DNA from 2 places in the Weizmannia acidilactici genome. Region 1 is predicted to be linked to the other one. Evidence: riboswitches for the same ligand, from Rfam matches in the RefSeq annotation. Region 1 holds a riboswitch; the other holds the start of a gene.

What was found. Region 1 has a riboswitch for preQ1 ahead of queF (preQ(1) synthase). Riboswitches for the same ligand answer to the same signal wherever they lie in the genome.
Positions count from the first base shown of each region.
Region 2: linked by a shared signal. The riboswitch ahead of queC (7-cyano-7-deazaguanine synthase QueC) and the one ahead of queF (preQ(1) synthase) in region 1 are both predicted to bind preQ1.

Region 1 is NZ_BKZR01000031.1:5,368-15,368, forward strand. It holds gene deoC (deoxyribose-phosphate aldolase) at 1-563, shown strand, start outside; gene rpiA (ribose 5-phosphate isomerase A) at 579-1,256, shown strand; gene GBH70_RS11630 (hypothetical protein) at 1,283-1,513, shown strand; gene GBH70_RS11635 (aldehyde dehydrogenase family protein) at 1,572-3,068, opposite strand; gene GBH70_RS11640 (queuosine precursor transporter) at 3,203-3,853, opposite strand; gene queF (preQ(1) synthase) at 3,866-4,366, opposite strand; PreQ1 riboswitch class I at 4,486-4,531, opposite strand; gene ytxJ (bacillithiol system redox-active protein YtxJ) at 4,589-4,912, opposite strand; gene GBH70_RS11655 (hypothetical protein) at 4,971-5,171, opposite strand; gene GBH70_RS11660 (amino acid permease) at 5,189-6,616, opposite strand; partial or broken gene GBH70_RS11665 (MMPL family transporter) at 6,701-7,531, opposite strand; partial or broken gene GBH70_RS11670 (alpha-amylase) at 7,896-9,356, shown strand.
Region 2 is NZ_BKZR01000005.1:92,308-102,308, reverse strand. It holds gene GBH70_RS03160 (SRPBCC family protein) at 1-75, opposite strand, end outside; gene GBH70_RS03155 (DUF1129 family protein) at 155-838, opposite strand; gene GBH70_RS03150 (PadR family transcriptional regulator) at 813-1,163, opposite strand; gene GBH70_RS16620 (hypothetical protein) at 1,311-1,604, shown strand; PreQ1 riboswitch class I at 1,949-1,992, shown strand; gene queC (7-cyano-7-deazaguanine synthase QueC) at 2,041-2,712, shown strand; gene GBH70_RS03135 (ketopantoate reductase family protein) at 2,775-3,707, shown strand; gene GBH70_RS03130 (amino acid ABC transporter substrate-binding protein) at 3,955-4,683, shown strand; gene GBH70_RS03125 (amino acid ABC transporter permease) at 4,744-5,403, shown strand; gene GBH70_RS03120 (amino acid ABC transporter ATP-binding protein) at 5,460-6,206, shown strand; gene GBH70_RS03115 (TIGR02677 family protein) at 6,708-8,198, shown strand; gene GBH70_RS03110 (TIGR02678 family protein) at 8,198-9,361, shown strand; gene GBH70_RS03105 (TIGR02680 family protein) at 9,358-10,001, shown strand, end outside.

The DNA.
Region 1 (10,001 bases):
AAACCGCCCTCTGCAAAACATTTTTGCAAGGCACGGATATCCATGTCGGGGCGGCCATTTCGTTTCCGCTCGGGCAAACGACAATAGAAACGAAAGCTTTTGAAACATCTGATGCGATTGAAGACGGCGCGGATGAAATCGACTATGTCGTCAATCTCTCTGAACTGAAAAACAAAAATTACCGCTACATCGAAAAAGAGATGGAAACCATTGTCGGCATTTGCAAGCAGGAAGGCGTCATCTCGAAGGTCATTTTTGAAAATTGCTACTTGGAAAAACATGAAATTGAAATGCTCGCTCGGATCGCTAAAAAGGTAAAACCGGACTTTATTAAAACATCAACCGGATTCGGCACAGGCGGGGCAAACATAGACGACGTCCGGCTGATGAAAGAAATCGTCGGGGATGAAATAAAAGTAAAAGCAGCCGGCGGGATACGGGATGCCGAAACTTTCCTGGCCATGATTGAAGCCGGGGCCGAGCGGATCGGCACAAGTTCGGGCGTCCAGATTATCAACAGCCTGCAGGAAAAAGCCGAAAATGGTATCATTACAATCGGTTAAAGGAGGACGGATTCCATGGATGGAGCAGAAATGAAAAAAAACTGTGCCAAAGCAGCTTTGGGTTATATTCAAAACAACACAGTAATAGGCCTTGGTGGTGGCAGCACCATTTCACACCTGATTGATTTGATTCGGATAGAAAAACTCGATGTCAGAGTTGTTACGCCTTCTTTCCAAACAAAAATGCGCTGCCTGGAAAAGGGGCTGCATGTTATCCCGACTTTTTCGGTGGACCGCATTGCTATTGCTTTTGACGGGTGCGACGAAGTGGATGCACAGCTCCATGCCTTAAAAAGCGGCGGCGGCATCCATACGAAAGAAAAATTAATCGGTACCATGGCAGACACATACATATTGCTCGCAGACGAAAGCAAATTTGCAGAAACGCTGGCTTTTAAGCATCCAGTCTGCCTTGAGATTTTAGAAGATGCGCTTTCGTATGTTGAAAAGGAAGTCCGCGTGCTCGGCGGGGAACCTTGTTTGAGGCGAAGCAATGCAAAAGACGGTATTACCGTATCGGATTACGGACACCTACTCATGGATGTCCGGTTTTCGAATGTTCAAAACATTAAGCAGCTTGACCATGATTTGAATCATATCGCGGGCGTCGTGGACACCTCTTTGTTCGTCGGTGTAGCCAATAAAGCGCTGATTGCAGGGGAATCCGGCATCCGCGTTGTCGAAAAGCTGTAATATCCTAAAAGTCGGTAAACCGTGGAATGGCAAAATTTACGGGACTCCTGCAAGAAAAGCGGATCAGGCGGGGCTCCAAAGCGAGTGAATTTCTCAATGATCAAAAGGACTTCCTTTTTTCGGAATCAGCGGCAGAAGAATCAGCGGACTTCCCCGAGAAATCGGCGGTAACATCATTTAAATCAGCGAAAAACGACCTGAAATCGGCAATTCGAAAAAAAACGAGGGAGAAGCCAAGCCCCACTGCAAAAACATAGTCTGAAACGAAGAAAACCCGTTGAGGAAAATGAATTTCCCAACGGGTTTTCTTGCTTTTTAATATAATCCGTATGGAGACTCTTTCAAATTGATGAATATGTTTTTCGTTTGCGTGTAGGCATCCAAAATGCTCTTATACGTTTCACGGCCGATACCGGATTTTTTATAGCCGCCGAACGGGGCGCCGGCAGGCAGTTGGTTATACGTATTGATCCACATGCGCCCGGTTTCGACGCAGCGCGCTACCCTCATAGCGCGGTTGAAATTGGCCGTCCAGACCGCGCCGCCAAGGCCGTATTCCGAATCATTCGCCATGCGGATGACTTCTTCCTCAGTCTTAAATTTAATGACGGTTGCGACAGGGCCGAAAATTTCTTTCTGTGCAATCCGCATATCATTTGTGGCATCCGCCAGTATGGTCGGCGCCATAAAGAAGCCTTGATCCAGGCCGTTTTCCGTCAATCTGCGTCCGCCCGTTACAAGCCGGGCGCCTTCTTTTTGGCCGATTTCCACATATTCCAATATTTTTTCAAGCTGCCGTTCGTTAATTTGCGCGCCCATTTGCACACCGTCTTCCCACGGCAGGCCGACTTTGATTTTTTCGAAAGCTTCTTTTAAAGCAGCCAGGAACTTATCATAAATGCCTTCCTGCACAAAAATCCGCGACCCGGCGCAGCAGACCTGGCCCTGGTTGAACAAAATGCCGAGTTGTGCCCCTTCAAGTGCTTGTTCCCATGGTGCATCATCAAAAATAATATTGGCCGATTTGCCGCCCAGTTCCAAAGTTGCCGGGATTAATTTATCAGCAGCCGCTTTTGCCACTGTGTAGCCGACTTCTGTTGAACCGGTAAACGCCAATTTGCTGAAGCCCGGGTGTTCCAGCATATAATTCCCGGAATCCGACCCTCTGCCTGTAACGACATTCACAACCCCGGCCGGCAGCACTTGATCCAAAAGCTTTGCCAGTTCCAAAAGGCTGAGCGATGTGGAGGATGACGGATGGATGACAACCGTGTTACCCACCGCAATCGCCGGCGCAATTTTCCACGCTGCCATCAAAAGCGGGAAGTTCCAAGGGACAATCTGCCCGACAACGCCGATCGGCTCTTTCAAGTTGATCGTGATCGTTTCTTCATCCAATGCTTTTGCCGTTCCTTCTTCCGAGCGAATCACGCCGGCAAAATAGCGAAAATGGTCGGCGCTTAAAGGAATGTCAATCCCTTTTGTTTCCCTTAAAGGCTTGCCGTTATCGAGCGTTTCGACCAAAGCGAGATGTTCCGCATTTTCATCGATCAAATCCGCTATTTTCAACAGCATTTGGCTTCTTTCAAGAATGCTAGTCTTTTTCCAGGATTGCAAAGCTTCCGTTGCCGCTTCAACAGCAGCATCCACATCTGCATGGCTTGCATCGACAAACTCCGACAGTTTTTCGCCATTGCCCGGATTGTAACTTGTGATTTTCCTCCCGCTTGTCCCTTCAACCCATTTGCCGCCGATATAAAGCTTGTACTGTTCATCTACTGCATGTTTCATATCATGTAAAACCATGCTCATGAAGAAGACTTCCTTTCTGTTTCGGGATTAAAAAATGCCGCAATTTTATTTTACTCCGGGCCGATCAACACACAAAGGAAACCGCTCCCAATTCACAAAATTGTAAAACCCCGCCAATCGAGCGGGGCGAAACATTAAATTTTTTCAAGCACTTCCCGGCCAACCTGTGGATCACTATCTTTCTTGGCTTTGCGTATCATGCCGACAAGCAAATAAACGACCGGTGTCATCACAATGGAAGCCGCAAATTTAAATATATATTGGGTAAAAATCAGCGTCCCGAGTACCCGGACCGGCACCGTTCCGTAAAAAGCAATGGTAATAAAAATGGATGTATCAATCAATTGGCTCAGCATTGTAGAAGCATTGTTGCGCAGCCACAGCTTTTTTCTGCCGTGCTTTTTCTTCAATTTATTGAAGACGAACACATCCAGGTTTTGGCTGATGATATAGGAAACGAGGCTGGCAAGAATGACACGGAAACTGCCGCTTAAAATCGTTTCAAACGCATCCTGGTGCCCGAATGCAGGCGCTGCAGGCAGATGGATCGTGATCAGAATAAAAATCATCGCCAAAATCTGTGTAATAAACCCGGCCTGGACCGTCGCCCTGCCTGCTTTTTTCCCGTAAACTTCCACAGTCACATCAACAAGCGGATAAGTAAAAATATAAATAACGGCGGCGGCCGGCAGCACAATCGCATCACCGATATGGAAAAGCTTAACGGATACGATGTTCGATAAAATCAAGAGCCCGACAAATATCCCGTTCAAATAAGCATTCATCCTTGTCCCCCCTTACCGGTTATCCACTTTTTCGGGATACATGTCATGGTTCATCAAGCGGTAATGGGCCATTTCTTCGTATTTTGTTCCCGGTTTCCCGTAATTGCACCAAGGATCGATTGAAATCCCGCCGCGCGGTGTAAATTTCCCCCAGACTTCGATATATCGGGGATCAAGCAGCTTGATAAGATCGTCCATAATGATATTCACGCAGTCTTCGTGAAAATCGCCGTGGTTTCGGAAACTGAACAAATACAATTTTAAAGATTTGCTTTCAACGATTTTTTTGTCCGGGATATAGGAAACATAGATCGTTGCAAAATCCGGCTGGCCGGTAAGCGGGCATAAACTCGTAAATTCCGGGCAGTTAAATTTCACAAAATAATCACGGTCTGCATGCAGGTTATTGACCGCCTCCAATACACCCGGATCATAGTCCGTAGGGTATTTTGTTTTCTGGTTCCCCAGCAGCGTTAAATCCTTCAATCCTTCTTCTTGCTTTCTTCCAGCCATAAAAAACCTCCTCGAAAAAATGTTCCCCGCCATTTTTTCCAGGAGAGATCCCGAACCCTTATTTTCCGAATAAGATGAAAAAAAGCCATATCCTTTATGGACATGGCGGTACATTCCATTTATCCATAGTTTTTTATAGAGGGTTGAGCTATGAACCTCTCCCGATCGGGTAGTTGTTTCGTTCCTATTTTAAAAAATTTTGCCGGGCATGTAAACCCCCTTTTACTGTACGGCTTGTTGGATGGCTTCGCGTGTAATTTTCGCATGGTCCTCATTCCAGCGCACTTCCCCGTTTTCAAGGAGAAAAATTTGTGGGGACTCGTGCCGGATGCCGAACGTTTCCGCAATGTGATTGGAAACAGGCCGGTCTTCAATGACCAACACCTCGGCCGCCGGGATATCCGTTTCTTTTACAAATCCGAGAAATTCTTCGTGGGCTTTTGCGCTGATCGGGCATCTTGTACTGTGCTTAAAAAGCAGGCGCTTGCCGCTTCCCTGAACAAATTGTTCCAGTTCTTCCACTGTGTGGAGCTGTTGTACTGCCATTGTGATTCCTCCCATTTTAAAAGTTCATCTTTTAGTGTACCAATACAAGCCGATCTAATCACGGGAGAAGCTTTCTGTGCGGATGTGAAAAATGCCGGCCGAGGGAAGCAGCGACAATCACGACGATGGCCAAAACCATCACGATTTCTATATACAGGCTCGTTTCCGCTTCGTAGACGGCAGCCGTCTGGTTGCTTTCCGACATACCGGTTCCATTACCCGGGATCAATCGTACAAAAAGCTTGAAATCGGGTTTCAATATTAATCCTTTTCATCCTATTCAAAAACAGGCCCATCCGGTTCCGGGCGGGGCGTTGCTGCGCGGTTTCTGCGGCGCATCCATTTGCTGCACAGGAAAATGGCAAACATCAGGCCGAAACTGACGAGCAGGCCGATCCTTTCGTTTCTGTGCAGAAGCCCGCCTGAAATCACCGCCAATATAAAGGCGATCCCGGCAAAGGAAGTGAAGGGATAACCAAATACCTTATACGTTCCCTGTTTCCGCGCATACGTCGGATGCAATTTAATATGGGAAGCCAAAATATTGACCCAGTTTAAAATCAAGAGTACACCTGCCGCGGTCGTGACATATTCATACAGTGTTTTTGGCAGTAGGAAGGAAAACAGTACGGAAACCGCAAGCCCTGCAGCCGTCAGCAGCAAAGCATAAATGGCCACCCCTCTTTTATTTTTCTCTTCCAGCTTTTTCGGCGCGTCCCCGTCATCGGCAAGCGCCACTAAAATCTGTGTAATGGAAAACAGCGCGCCGACCATTGTGGAAAACGCAGCACTGATAATAATCACGTTGAATATGGAATCGAGATAAGGAATATGGAAAGCCGATAATGCCGTCACAAACGGGCTTTCCGAAGCATTGACCGCCCGCCAACCTGCCATCAGCACGACAAACAGCAAAGATAGCACATATATGGCGACAAGCGTGATCAAAAGGCCGTATCCGGTTTTCGGAATATCTTTTTGATTTTTCAGCTCAGCGGATGCCACACCGACCACTTCCATACCGCCGAAGGAAAAAAAGATAAAAATCAGCGCAGACCACAGCCCTGTGATGCCGTTCGGAAAAAGCTGAAAGTTCCCCGGCGACCTGACCGTATTGCCCGCCGACGGATGGATGGCGCCCAGTAAAAACAGCACGCCGAAAACAATGAAAACGACCAATGTCGATAATTTAATCATCGCAAACAGCGATTCAATTTTCCCGAAATTTTGCATGCCCATCAAATTGATGCCAAAGCCAAGGAGGGCAAATACAATCGTAAAAATCCAAAGCGGGGTATGCGGAAACCAAAATTGCGTAAAAGTGGAAAGGGCGACAATTTCGCTCGACATGATCAGAATGCCGGACAGCCAGTACATCCAGCCGATGACAAAACCGTACGGACTGCCGAATGCTTTTTTCGCGTATGTCCGGAACGAGCCCGGCTGAGGGTCATTAACCGTCATTTCTGCGAGCGCGCTGAACACAAAATACGCCGTTACCCCGGCAAACAAATAGCCGATTAAAATGGACGGACCGGCAAGGCGGATCGACAGCCCAGTGCCGAGGAAAAACCCCGCACCGATAATGGAGCCGATGCCAATCAGGGAAAGCTGCCACCATGGAAGTCCGCGCCCTTTCCCCTTTCTTGCCTGCTTTTCCTGCTGATGGCGGACAGCCTGTTTAAACGTTTGATGATATTTCACAGTAAAAATCCCCTTCTATGAATGGCGTCTTTATGGAGAAGTATCTCCGAACGCCTGCGAATCATACATAGAAGGGGTCAGCAGTTATTCTGTGCTTTTTAACGGTTCTTCTTCTTTTTCAAACAATTTCCCCGGCCAGAACGCATAGCGGCAGAGCACCGTTGTAATCGCCGGCACCAGGAGCGGGCGGACGACAAACGTATCCAGCAGGACACCGATGGCGGTGACAATCCCGAATTGCAATAAAATCTGGATCGGAAGGACGGTCAACACCGCAAACGTGCCGGCAAGAATGAGCCCTGCTGATGTAATGACAGCGCCTGTTTCCGTCACACCGAGCACAATTGCACGCTTGTGCGGCAGCCGCTGTTTATTTTTCCAAATGCTTGAAATCATAAAGATATCGTAATCTTCCCCAAACCCGACAAGAAAGACAAAGGCATAGAACGGAATCAAATCCTGGATGGCCGGAATGCCCAAACCGTAATGGATGAGGAGCCAGCCGGCACCCAAAGCGGAAACATAAGACAAGAACACCGTCACAATCAAGTACACCATGGCGACAAGCGAACGCAAATACAAGCGCCGCAATGATCAAAATGACAAACGGCATAATATTTTCATATCCCTTTCCGTCGTGTTGGCCGTATCATAAAGGGAAGACGTCACCCCGCCGATCCAAAGATGGCTGGTTCCTGCCACGCCCGCATCTTGCAAAGCCTTTACTGCCTGTTTTTTGATCTTCGGAATCGATTCAATCGATTTTTTGTCATATGGATTTTGCTTCAAGGAAACTTCATAAAACTCATAATGTTTATTCTTCCCGTATTCCGGACCTGTCACCTCGTCAACAAACAAAAGCTTTTCCAACGCTCCTTTTACATCCGCATCTTTTCCTTCCGTATTAACAATAAGGTTGTAAAACGTTTGCCGCCTATGCCTATCTCGCCCTCATTAAAACCGGAAACCATAAACAGGCCGACGGATCCCGCCTGTTCCCTTCTGCCGAAACGGCTGCAAACCGTATTATAACCGTATTTTGGCAAGGATTTTTCGGGAGAATCGCCGCGTAAATGACCAGGCCCGTTCTTTAACGGGTTTTTGTGTCTTTTTAAAAGATGATTTCCCGGGGTAAAACCGGGAATAGTACCCTAATTTAATTAACAGCTTTGATCCGGGACTTTTTTGCCATTAAAATCTTAATTTATTGAATATTTTTTATAAAAAATTATACTAAGCCCATCATCAATCTATTCTTTCTTTCGGAAGGGGAATTCTTTTGGAACGGAATCATACGATCATGCAGTTTTTTGAATGGAACACGAAAGCGGACGGAAAACATTGGAACCGCCTGAAAGAGCTGGCACCCGAATTAAAAGCGGGCGGGATTGATTCCGTGTGGCTTCCGCCTGTCACAAAAGGGCAGTCAGCCGAAGACAACGGCTATGGCGTCTATGACCATTATGACCTCGGTGAATTCGACCAGAAAGGCACGGTCAGAACGAAGTACGGAACCAAACAGGAACTGCATGAGGCCATCCGGGCATGCCACGAGCATGAAATTTGCGTCTATATCGACGTGGTCATGAACCACAAAGCGGGGGCGGATGAAACCTAAGCTTTTCAGGTAGTGGAAGTCGACCCAATGGACCGGAATAAAGAGATCTCAGAACCGTTTGAAATAGAAGGATGGACGAAATTCAATTTCGAAAACCGGCACGGCCAGTATTCTTCTTTCAAATGGAATTTCAACCATTTCAGCGGCGTGGATTATGACCAGCGGACCGGGCGGAATGGCATTTTCCGCATTGTCGGCGAAAATAAGCATTGGAACGAGAATGTGGACAGCCAATTCGGAAATTTCGATTACTTGATGTACGCCGATATTGACTACAACCATCCGGACGTCAAAAGGGAAATGATTGAATGGGGCAAATGGCTTGCCGATACGACCAGCTGCGACGGTTACCGGCTCGATGCCATTAAACATATCAATTTTGATTTTATCCGCGATTTTGCCTCCGAATTAATGGCGCACCGCGGGAAAAATTTTTATTTTGTCGGCGAGTTTTGGAACCCGCAGCTGGAAGCATGCCAAAAATATTTGGACCATGTAGAATTTAAAATCGACCTGTTCGATGTCGCGCTGCATTATAAATTGCGCGATGCTTCCATTAAGGGAAGGGATTTTGACTTAACAACCATTTTCGATGAAACACTCGTCCAAACACACCCGCTGAATGCCGTCACTTTTGTCGACAACCATGATTCGCAGCCGAGCGAATCCCTTGAATCATGGGTGGAAGACTGGTTTAAGCAGAGTGCTTATTCCCTGATTCTTCTCCGGAAAGACGGCTACCCGTGTGTATTTTACGGGGACTTTTACGGAATCGACGGAGACCATCCGATTCCGGGCAAGAAAGATGCTATTGCGCCGCTATTATATGTGCGCCTGGAAAAAGTTTACGGCGAACAGGATGACTATTTTGACCACCCAAATACGATTGGTTGGGTGCGCCGCGGCGTTTCGGAACTGCCGCATTCAGGCTGTGCTGTTGTCATTTCAAACGGTAACGGCGGGGAAAAAAGAATGTTTGTCGGAAAAGAACGCGCCGGGGAAATTTGGGTGGATGTAACAGGTGCAAGGAAGGAGAAAATTACGATCGAAGAAGAAGGCTTTGCCAGGTTCCCGGCCAACGGGGGCAGCGTTTCCGTATGGATCGAGGAAGAAAATAAATAGTCGGCGGCCGGCCAACAAAACATTGGCTGTTTCTTTTACATATTGTGGCCGTCCGCCGCCAGCAAATCATTCATATTGGCGACATCACGCAGAAGCCCGAAACCGTGATCCCCATGCCGAGGGGCACCATATTTTATGCCGTATGTGTAAAATATTTTTCGAGGGAAAAATAGGGATCGATCAGCCTGTATACAAGCACTTCATCGGCAATAGGGAATTTAAGCAAGATTTTTAGGTTGTCATATCTTCACCTGGATAAGGGGCAATTCCAACATCCTATAAAAAGCTGAGGATATATAATGATCGCTAATTTCTGAGACTCCTGCGGGAAAAGCGAGCAAGAAGAGACCCAGTGTGCTTGAGGGACGAGCGAGGAGGCTCGCGACGCTTGCGGAAAGCGAGTAAATTTCGCGATCATCAAAAAGAGGTGCCCATATTCCCGGTTTAAAGGCTTTTTGGATTGCCCTTATCCAGGGAAGCAAGCAAAGTGCGGTAGCCAAAAGCGTACAAAAAGAGTGGCTGGACATCACTGATTTTTAAACGATGTCGAGAAAAACTTGACACATACTGAAAAAATTTCTCCTTGCTATTTTGCCTGCATGCTGATAGGATAGAAGAGTATGATTTGGAAAGCGAATATTCAAC
Region 2 (10,001 bases), on a different contig from region 1:
TTCTGGTGTGGAGACGGTTTCCCACACTTGTTCGATCGGGGCAGGTAAGGTGGCAGTCACAATAATATCTTCCATACGTAAACCTCATTTCATTTATGTTGTCCGTTTTGACTGTATTAAAATTTTACCGCGTATTCAAGTGGTCTCACACATATCAAGTTTTCGCAGCTTTTCCCCATAAATAATAAATGCCCAAGCACAAAACGCCGGAAATGAGCGGCAGCCACCACGGGTAAGAGAAGGACGGTCCGATTTTCGGCATAAATTTATCGGTTAATATGGAGATTGCAAGAAAAAGGCATACGCCCAGATAAATTTTTAAGTAAAAAATGATATTGTTTCTTTTCGTATCCCCGGAGAATAAAGTTTTTTTCAAAGACAGGAGAACATACCACATAGCAAAGGCAATATACAGCAAAGAAATGCAAAAATTGATGGCAGCAGTTACCGGGTAAAAGTCTGGAATTGGTTTTTGAAAATGGATCCATAATGGTAAACCAATACCGTTGATAACAAGTTGAATCCCCGCCAGCATGATAACAATCCTGGTGATAAATGGAATCATATTGCGTTTTTCTTCTTTTGGCAATTGCCGGATGATTTCATCGGCAAAGGCTTTCGGGTCGCCGCCGAACATTTCTTCTGCCGTCTTGTTTTCTTTTTGTCCCTCCAGTAAATGGTCGAGCAGTTCCATCAGTACTTCCTCAGACTGCTGTTCGGATAACGTCAACTGCAAGCGGATGTAAATGAGTAGGTCCCCATAATATTTTTCGTTTTCCGGCGTTAATTCTTCCCGCTTGCGATTATTTTCTTCAATTAGCTGTTTCGCGGATACCATCCGAATTCCTTCCTTTCAATAAAAGATTGACAGGCTCAGAGATTTGCTGCCACTCGGCTGTGATCTCGTCCAGTGCGGCTTTTCCGGTTTCGGTTAGTTCGTAATATTTTCGGCTCGGGCCGGTATCGGACGGCCGCATCTCACCGCGTATCCAGCCATTTTTCTGCAGCCGTAACAGCACCGGGTAAAGCGTGCCTTCGCTGATATCCAGCAGGCCGGTTTCCTGGAGTTTTTTCGAAAGGATATAGCCGTATACCGGTTCTTTTTCTATCACAGCCAACACGCAGCCGTCCAAGATGCCTTTTAACAGTTGGCTTCGCGACATATGCATTTCTCCGTTTCAACTACTTTGTTATACAAGATAGTTTAGCAAAGAATCGGCTATTTTGCAATACAAAGTAGTAAGCAATCAATAGATCTGTGCGTTTTTCAAAGGAAAAAATAAAAACAACCAAAATGAGAGGTTTTTCATATGAAAAATTCGCAGGACGGCTACCGCTTAAACAACAGCGTTGAAATTCCCGGATTGCTGGGAGTGGACGTGCAGGCGGAACAATCCATCAGTTTTGCGATCATTATGAAAAAAAACAGCGGCTGGATGGGCAGACCGCTGGTTTTGCTTAAGATTGCTTTTTGCGTTTTGAAAAATAATGGAGGAAGAAGGACAGAATCATGTAGGCAAGAATCAAAAATACAAAATAGTTCGCCCAGAAGTTATCAAGATTTAGAAGTTCAAGTGTGCTTAACCCTTTTTGGATCCCCATGACAATCAGCACTGTTGCGGCAAACATAAAGAAAAGTTGGATATACCGTTTCACTTTTACACCTCCCCGATTGTTTTATGAGGGCAGCATCAGATAACCACTATATTTATCTTAAAAAGTGTTTTTTGAGAATACTGTGATGTAGATCATAAAAAATACATCATTTTGTGTCGGATTTGTGAAAGTTTTCAGGCGTGAAAACAAAGTTATCCATAGGTGTGGAAAAGGTTGTGTATAAATATATGAATTTTTCAACTTTTCCACAAGATAGCAGTTAGCTTGGCGCCCGCTTATCCACAGCCGCGGACAGTTTCATGCTATAATCAAATATAAATTCGGAAGCTATCCGGTGGAGGTTCTTAGCAACCCTCCCAAAAAAACTAAGAAAACAGCGGCTGCTTTTTTAGGTTGCTGTTTTTGATTGAAAGGAAGATCCCATTGAAAAAAGAAAAAGCACTCGTCGTTTTCAGCGGCGGCCAGGACAGTACGACCTGCTTGTTTTGGGCGAGGAAACAATTTTCGGAAGTGGAGACGGTGACATTCGATTACCGCCAGCGGCACCGTTTGGAGATTGATTGTGCGAAAAATATTGCGGCTGAGCTTGGCGTGAAGCATCATGTCTTCGATATGCGTTTGTTGAACCAGTTGGCCCCGAATGCACTGACAAGGGATGATATTGCGGTGAAAGAAGGGGAAAACGGGGAACTGCCGAATACGTTCGTGCCGGGGCGCAATTTGCTGTTTCTGTCTTTTGCCGGGGTGCTCGCAAGCCAAATCGGCGCCAAACATATCGTCACCGGCGTTTGCGAAACGGATTTCAGCGGCTATCCGGACTGCCGTGATATGTTTGTCAAGTCATTGAATGTGACGCTGAATCTTTCAATGGACCAGCAGTTTGTCATTCATACGCCGTTGATGTGGCTTAACAAAGCGGAAACATGGCGGCTTGCAGATGAACTCGGTGCATTTGATTTTGTCCGTGAAAAAACCTTGACATGCTATAACGGCATCATTGCGGACGGCTGTGGTGAATGCCCGGCCTGCAAATTGCGGAAAAAAGGGTTGGAAGAATATTTGGCCATCAGAAATGGGGAAAAGCAGCCATATTGATGCGGCTGCTTTTTTTATCCGAATTGTGGTAAAATAATGGAAAAAGAAAGGAGCAGGGGGATATGGCGGAAATCAAAACGGTATCCATCATTGGCCTCGGTGCACTTGGTATTTTATTTGGGAACCATTTATCAAAAAAGATGCCGGAGGGAAATTTGAGGATCATTGCAGACCGCAAGCGGATTGAAAGGTATGAGAAGAATGGCGTTTACTGCAACGGAGAGCGCTGCAGCTTCCATTATGTTACGCCGGAAGAAATAGTCGAACCTGCGGATTTGTTAATCTTTACCGTAAAATTTAACGGTTTGGAAGATGCGATTCAGGCGGTGAAACATCATGTCGGGCCGAATACGATTATTTTGTCGGCTTTAAACGGCATCTCAAGCGAAGAAATCATCGGCAGTACATACGGAATGGACAAAATATTATTCTGTGTCGCCCAAGGGATGGATGCCGTAAAGGCCGGAAACCGCCTGACATACGATCATATGGGCATGCTTTGTTTCGGTGAAAAAGAACCAGGGCTTTTTTCTGAAAAAATGAAAAGGGTTGCGCGATTTTTTGACAAAGCAGGTTTTCCGTATGAAGCCGACACCAATATGATGAAAAGGCTTTGGGGCAAGTTCATGCTCAATGTCGGCGTCAATCAAACCGTCGCTGTATATAAAAGCAATTACGGTGAAATCCAGAAAGAAGGGCCGGCCAGGGAGATGATGATTGCCGCCATGCGTGAAGTCATGGCCTTATCCGAGAAAGAAGGGTTCCCGCTGGGGGAGGAGGATCTCCGGTACTGGCTCAAAGTAGTCGGAGCGTTAAGTCCGGGCGGCAAGCCGTCGATGGTGCAGGATGTCGAAGCCAAACGGTATAGCGAAGTCGGTCTGTTTTCAGGTACGGTTATCGAACTCGGCAAAAAATACGGTGTCCCGGTACCTGTCAACGAAGAATTGTACAGGCGGATCCGGGAAATCGAAAGCACATATGCCGTAGCGGATTGATGTAAGTAAAGCTGTGGAATCAACCGGATTTCATGGCTTTTTTTCATGCGTATGGACTGTAAAATCTTAACAGCCCATTTTCAACAAAAAATTTCATTTCCCATCTTGTCTTTTATGCTCTTTCAGTATTATAATTTGGTAGTACGATAATATGGTAACGTACTAAAGTAAATTGATAAAAGGCAGGTTATTTTCTATGAAACGCTTTGTATCCGTGATGATCATCATTGCGGCAGTCCTTTCCGTCATGGCAGGATGTTCTTCGGGCAAATCTCCGGAGAAAAAAAACGATACGCTTGTAATCGGCATTGATGACAAATTCGCCCCAATGGGTTTCCGGGATAAAAATAACAACATTGTCGGATTTGATATTGATATGGCAAAAGCAGCCGCAAAGAAAATGGGGAAAAAAGTAAAATTCCAGCCGATTGACTGGAGCACGAAAGAACAGGAATTAAACAGCGGCCGCATTGACCTGATTTGGAACGGCTATACTATTACGCCGGAGCGGAAGAAAAAAGTGCTGTTCACGAAACCTTATTTGAAAAATTCCCAGGTTGTCGTCACACTTGCTGATTCGAAAATCACGAAGCTTAGTGATTTGCAAGGCAAGGTGGTCGGCCTGCAGTCACTTTCTTCGGCAGCCGATGCTTTAGACGCCAACCCGATCAAATCAAAAATCAAAAAAGTAACAGAGTACTCCGATAATGTCCAAGCCTTAAACGATTTAAAAACGGGCCGTCTCGATGCGGTTGTCATTGATGAAGTTGTGATCAATTATTATATGACGAAAGAGAAAAATACGTTTAAAGTCCTGAAAGAATCGCTTGCGCCGGAAAAATACGGGGTCGGCGTGAAGAAAGGCAATACAGAACTTTTGAAAGAACTGCAAAAAGCAATGGATGAAATGAACAAAGATGGTACATCCGCCAAAATTTCGAAAAAATGGTTCGGCGCAAATAAAGTATTGGATTAAAATGGGGGCAAAACAGGATTTCCGCGGGAAACCCTGTTTTGCTGTTGGAGGATATGCAACATGTCAACCGATTATATGCAAACGATCCTAAAGCCGATGCTCTCCGGCGCGCAAATGACGGTGCTTTTGTTTTTCATCGCCATCATTGCATCGCTTCCGCTTGGTTTTTTGCTGACATTGGCGGTGAGAAGCCGGTTTAAGCCGTTGTCATGGCTTGCACAGGCTTATATTTATGTGATGCGGGGCACACCGCTCCTGCTGCAGCTGATGTTTATTTGTTTCGGGCTCCCGCTGTTGCCGGTTATCGGGCAGTATTTGGTTCTGGACCGGTTTATTGCCGCAAGTTTAGGGTTCATTTTAAATTACGCCGCGTATTTTGCGGAAATTTTCCGCGGCGGGCTTTTGGCGATTGACAGAGGCCAGTACGAGGCGGCCCAGGTGCTCGGCTTAAACAAATGGCAAACAACAACGAAAGTCATTTTGCCGCAAATGTTCCGCATCGCGATACCGGCTGTGGCGAATGAATCGGTTACGCTTGTAAAAGACACGGCGCTGCTATACGCCGTCGCAGTTCCGGAACTGCTCCACTATGCCGAAACAGCCGTGAACCGTGATTTTACAGTAGTGCCGTTCTTCGTGGCGGCTGTGATTTACTTGCTGATGACGATGGTTTTAACGTTGTTTTTCAAATGGCTGGAGCGCAGGTTTACGTTTGAATAGGTTTGGCGGGGAATATCAGGAAGAATGAAAGCCTTTGAGAAGAGGAGGCGGACGAAGTGGCTGTCATTGAAATTTCAAATTTGAGGAAATCTTTCGGTAAATTGGAAGTATTGAAACAAATTACATTTGATGTTCATAAAAATGATGTTGTTGCCGTGATCGGCCCGTCCGGATCGGGAAAAAGCACAATGCTGCGCAGCCTTGTCCACCTTGAGGAAGTGGACGGTGGCACAATCCGGGTGCTCGGCAGCCGGCTCGTGGAGGACGGGGTGTATGCCAAACCGCAGGACATTAAGAAAATTACAATGAAAATGGGCATGGTGTTTCAGCATTATAATCTTTTTCCGCATTTGACGGTCCGGGAAAATCTCGAACTGGCGCCGAAAATGGTAAAGAAGGAGCCGGCTGATGCACTTCGCCAAAGAAGCAGCGAACTTTTGACGAAAATCGGGCTGGCTGATCGTGCGGACGCTTATCCTGCAAATTTGTCGGGCGGGCAGAAGCAGCGTGTGGCCATTGCGCGTGCCCTGATGATGAATCCGGAAATTATGCTGTTTGACGAACCGACTTCGGCACTCGATCCGGAACTGACAGGCGAAGTGCTGAAAGTTATGAAGGATTTAGCGGAAGAAAATATGACAATGATTGTCGTAACGCACGAAATGGGATTTGCTAAAGAGGCCGCCAACCGGGTGATTTTTATGGATAATGGCGAAATTATTGAGATGGGGTCGCCGGCTGAGGTTTTTGAAAATCCCCGAAACGAACGGACAAAGGCGTTTTTGAATAGGAGTTACAAATAGAATGATGGGTGCATGAATATGGTGCCCCCTTTTTTATTGTCTGTCAAATGATTGACAAATTTTGATATGAGTAAAATGTTTACGGGGAGCGGATAGTGATAATAATATTCAGACATAACCAAGAATAAAGAAAAGAAGCGCTCACCTTTGATAAAATGATTTTTGTGGAAAAACAAATGAAAGGTAGAGTTTCCATGTCTAAGAATACCGTTGAATTTCACGCGAGGCCTTGTCGACCATTGCCCGGTACTTCTTCGTTCCCATGTCTAACATGTCTAAGAATACCATTGAATGGACAAATTTAAAAACAATTGAAAAAGCTTGATTTAAACAACTACAAAATATCTTTCGTGGCCTTTATAAGGCGTCAAAAGACCATCCCGATGTAAAAATTTTGTCAAAATAGTCTTTAGTTAAAGCGGCGATTAGCCGCTTTTTCCATGTTCAAAGTTCTACAAATCTTATACAATAAAGTTACCAAATAAAACGTGGTGAAGCGAATTGGACCAAATCATGAAGAAAGTTGTCGAAGCAAGTTACTTGACGGCGGATTCAGCAGCCCAGTACCGGGTGATTTTGCGTTTTTTCTACCGGCAGCATGAGCGGATGCGCGATTTTATTGCCCCTGAAGAAGTGCTCGAATATCTGCGCTCGATCCCGGAGTTTCACGATTATCAAGAAGAACAGCTGCATCAGCAGTTGGCGCAGCTCGTGAAATGGAATAATCTCGTTGCCCGCCAGGATATGACGAACGCAAAAACGATCGAAGAATATAAGAAAAAAAGGTTCCGCTACCAGTGCACACCGTACACTGTTGAAATCGAGCGGATGCTAATCCAGCTGGAAAAATTGGGCGACCAGTTCCAAGGTTCTTTGGAACGTTCGCAGTTTGACCGGCTGCTTCAGGCTTTGGTAAAACTTGAAACCGAATTGAAAACGCCGCTGGTTAAGCCTGCTGAAGATTATATGCATATTTGGGAAGATATTTTCCATTTCTTCCAGACGATCCGGACGAACACGGCGGATTATATTGCTTATATCAACAGCGAAAAGACGACGCAGCGCATGCAGACAGAAGCCTTTCTTGTTTACAAAAACCAATTTACCGCGTATTTGCGCGATTTTATCGTGTCGCTGCAAAAAACATCTTTGCAAATCCAGGAACGGCTGCGCGAACTCGATTTCGAGGCAATGGCGCCGTTTTTTGAAAAATTGGTTGAGCACAGACAGTCAATCCCGCGCTTGGAAGATGCAGCACTGTCCACAAAAGACTGGCTGCAGGAGTTTCAGGAATATTGGGGATCCTTGCGCCAATGGTTTTTGGGGAGCGGCACGGCGCAGAGCGAACTGGAGATGCTGCAGCTGCAGACGAATGAAATGATCCGGAGAATGGCGCGCTACGTGCAGCGGATCGGAGAGCGGCAGCAGCATTTCCGGAGCCGCAAGAAAGATTATTTGCATCTTGCCAAATGGTTTGTCGAATGCCGGACGTTTGAAGAAGCGCATAGATTATCGTCCGTCGTGTTCGGCGCGATGACGGTGCGGCATTTGCAGTTGGAAGAGGCAACGACCGATAACCTTCATGTCGAGACGTGGGAAGAGACGCCGGAAATGCGGGAGATCAAGCCGCGCACGAACCGGTATCGCGAGAAAACAAAACCGGGTGCCTTCCGGTCCAATCGCGAACAGAAACAAAAGCAGCGGCTCGCGTATTTAAAGGAGCGCGAACAGGAAAAACAGCTGATCGAAAAATATATGAAAGACGGCGAAATCCGGATTGCCGATGTTGGTATGGTCGAACCGTTTGTCAGGAAAGTGCTACTCGGTTGGATCGGAAAATCGATGGCGGCAAAAAACCACGAAGTGAAGACGGATTACGGGATGGTGGTGAAGGTCTCCATCAATAAGGACAAAATGATCATACTGGAATCGGAAGACGGAAAACTGACGATGCCGGATGCTGTCTTTCAGTTCGTGGGGGGAGGCAGTTGATGGAACCGATACAGATTTTTGATGAAAAAGCGATACAGGGGATGGATCTGTTATTCCATCATTACTGGATTTTGCGCTCCGAACATCCCGACTGGTACCAGCTCATCCGCGAACGCGAAAAAGTGCTGCGCCGCTACATCGGTGAAAAATTTGGGCTCAGGCTGATTATCCACCAGCATTTTATCAAGCTGGAAAAAATTCCAGTTGAACCCGAGGCGTGGATGGGGATCCAAAATTTTCAGGAGCCGATGGACTATGCGATTTTTTGCTGCGCCCTCTCCTTTTTGGAAGGGAAGGCGGTAGATGAACAGTTTCTTTTATCCGAGCTGTGCCAGGAAATTCAAAGCAATTATCCGTTGGAAGACGGCCTTGACTGGACGCTTTATACGCACCGCAAGTCTCTAATCCGGGCGGTTCAAGTGTTGATGGAATTCCGGTTGATCCGCACGATTGACGGCGATATTTCTAGGTTTGACACGTACGAAGAACAGGAAGTTTTATACGAAGCGACAACATACAGCCGCTATTTTTTAAGAAGCTTTCCGGATGATTTTACGAGCTACCGGGATTGGACAGAACTGCTTGAAGAAGACTGGAAGCTGAACCAGGAAGACGAGCGCCGCAAACGGGTGTACCGAAAATTGTTTTTCTCGCCGGGGGTGTACCGGACGGATTCGCAGGATTTGGATTTTCTTTATATCCGCAACTTCCGCAACCGGCTTTCTGAAGACATTGAGCAGCACAGCAATTACAAGCTCCATGTCTTTAAAAATACGGCGTTTTTGTCGACCGCCGAACCGCGCAGTTATCATCAAGTTTATCCGAATACAAAGGGATCAACGGATTTGATGCTGCAGCTGTCGAAAGAATTGCACGACCACCCGGAAAAATATGTGCCGAACGAGTCTGGAGAAATTTTGCTGACAGACGGCGAATTTGAAGCGCTGATCGATGGAATGCGCGCCCGCCTTGAAGGCGGGTGGGCAAAGCATTTCCGCGACGCCGGCACAAAGGCGGTCTGCACGGAACTAGTCGAAACGATGAAAGAATGGATGATGGCCGAAACGGATGAAGCGGCATCCTTGATCCGCATCAAACCGCTTTTAGGGGTGATTGCGGGCGAGTATCCGGCAGATTTTGAGAAAGGGGATGCGAAAAAATGACAGAAGGAAAATGGGTGATGAACCGCGCTGGCCTGCTGAATTTCTGGTATTACGACGATGAAATTTTCCATTTTGCGGACGGCAAGCTGCTGCTGCGCGGCACAAACGGTTCAGGGAAATCGGTGACGATGCAAAGCATTTTGCCGGTTTTGCTCGACGGGAAAAAAACTCCTGACCGGCTTGATCCGTTTGGGTCAAAAGCAAGGAAAATGGAAGACTACCTGCTAGGGGAAAAAGAAGTCTCCGGCCATGATGAGCGGACAGGCTATTTGTTCTTGGAATATAAAAAGAAAGGGACAAAACAGTATATCACAACAGGCATCGGCATGCAGGCAAAACGCAATAAGACATTGAAATCGTGGTATTTTGTGCTGGCCGATAACCGACGGATCGGCTATGATTTTGAATTGGCGCACAACCGCCAGTCTGAACGCATTCCACTGTCGGCGAAGGAGCTCGAGAACCGGATCGGGCTCGGGGGGCATGTTGTCCATTCGCAAAGAGAATACATGGAGCTTGTCAATAAATATATTTTCGGGTTCCAGTCAATGGAAGCTTTTGAAGATTTGATTAAGCTATTGATCCAGCTTAGAAGCCCGAAGCTGTCGAAAGATTTCAAGCCGACCGTCATCTATGAAAT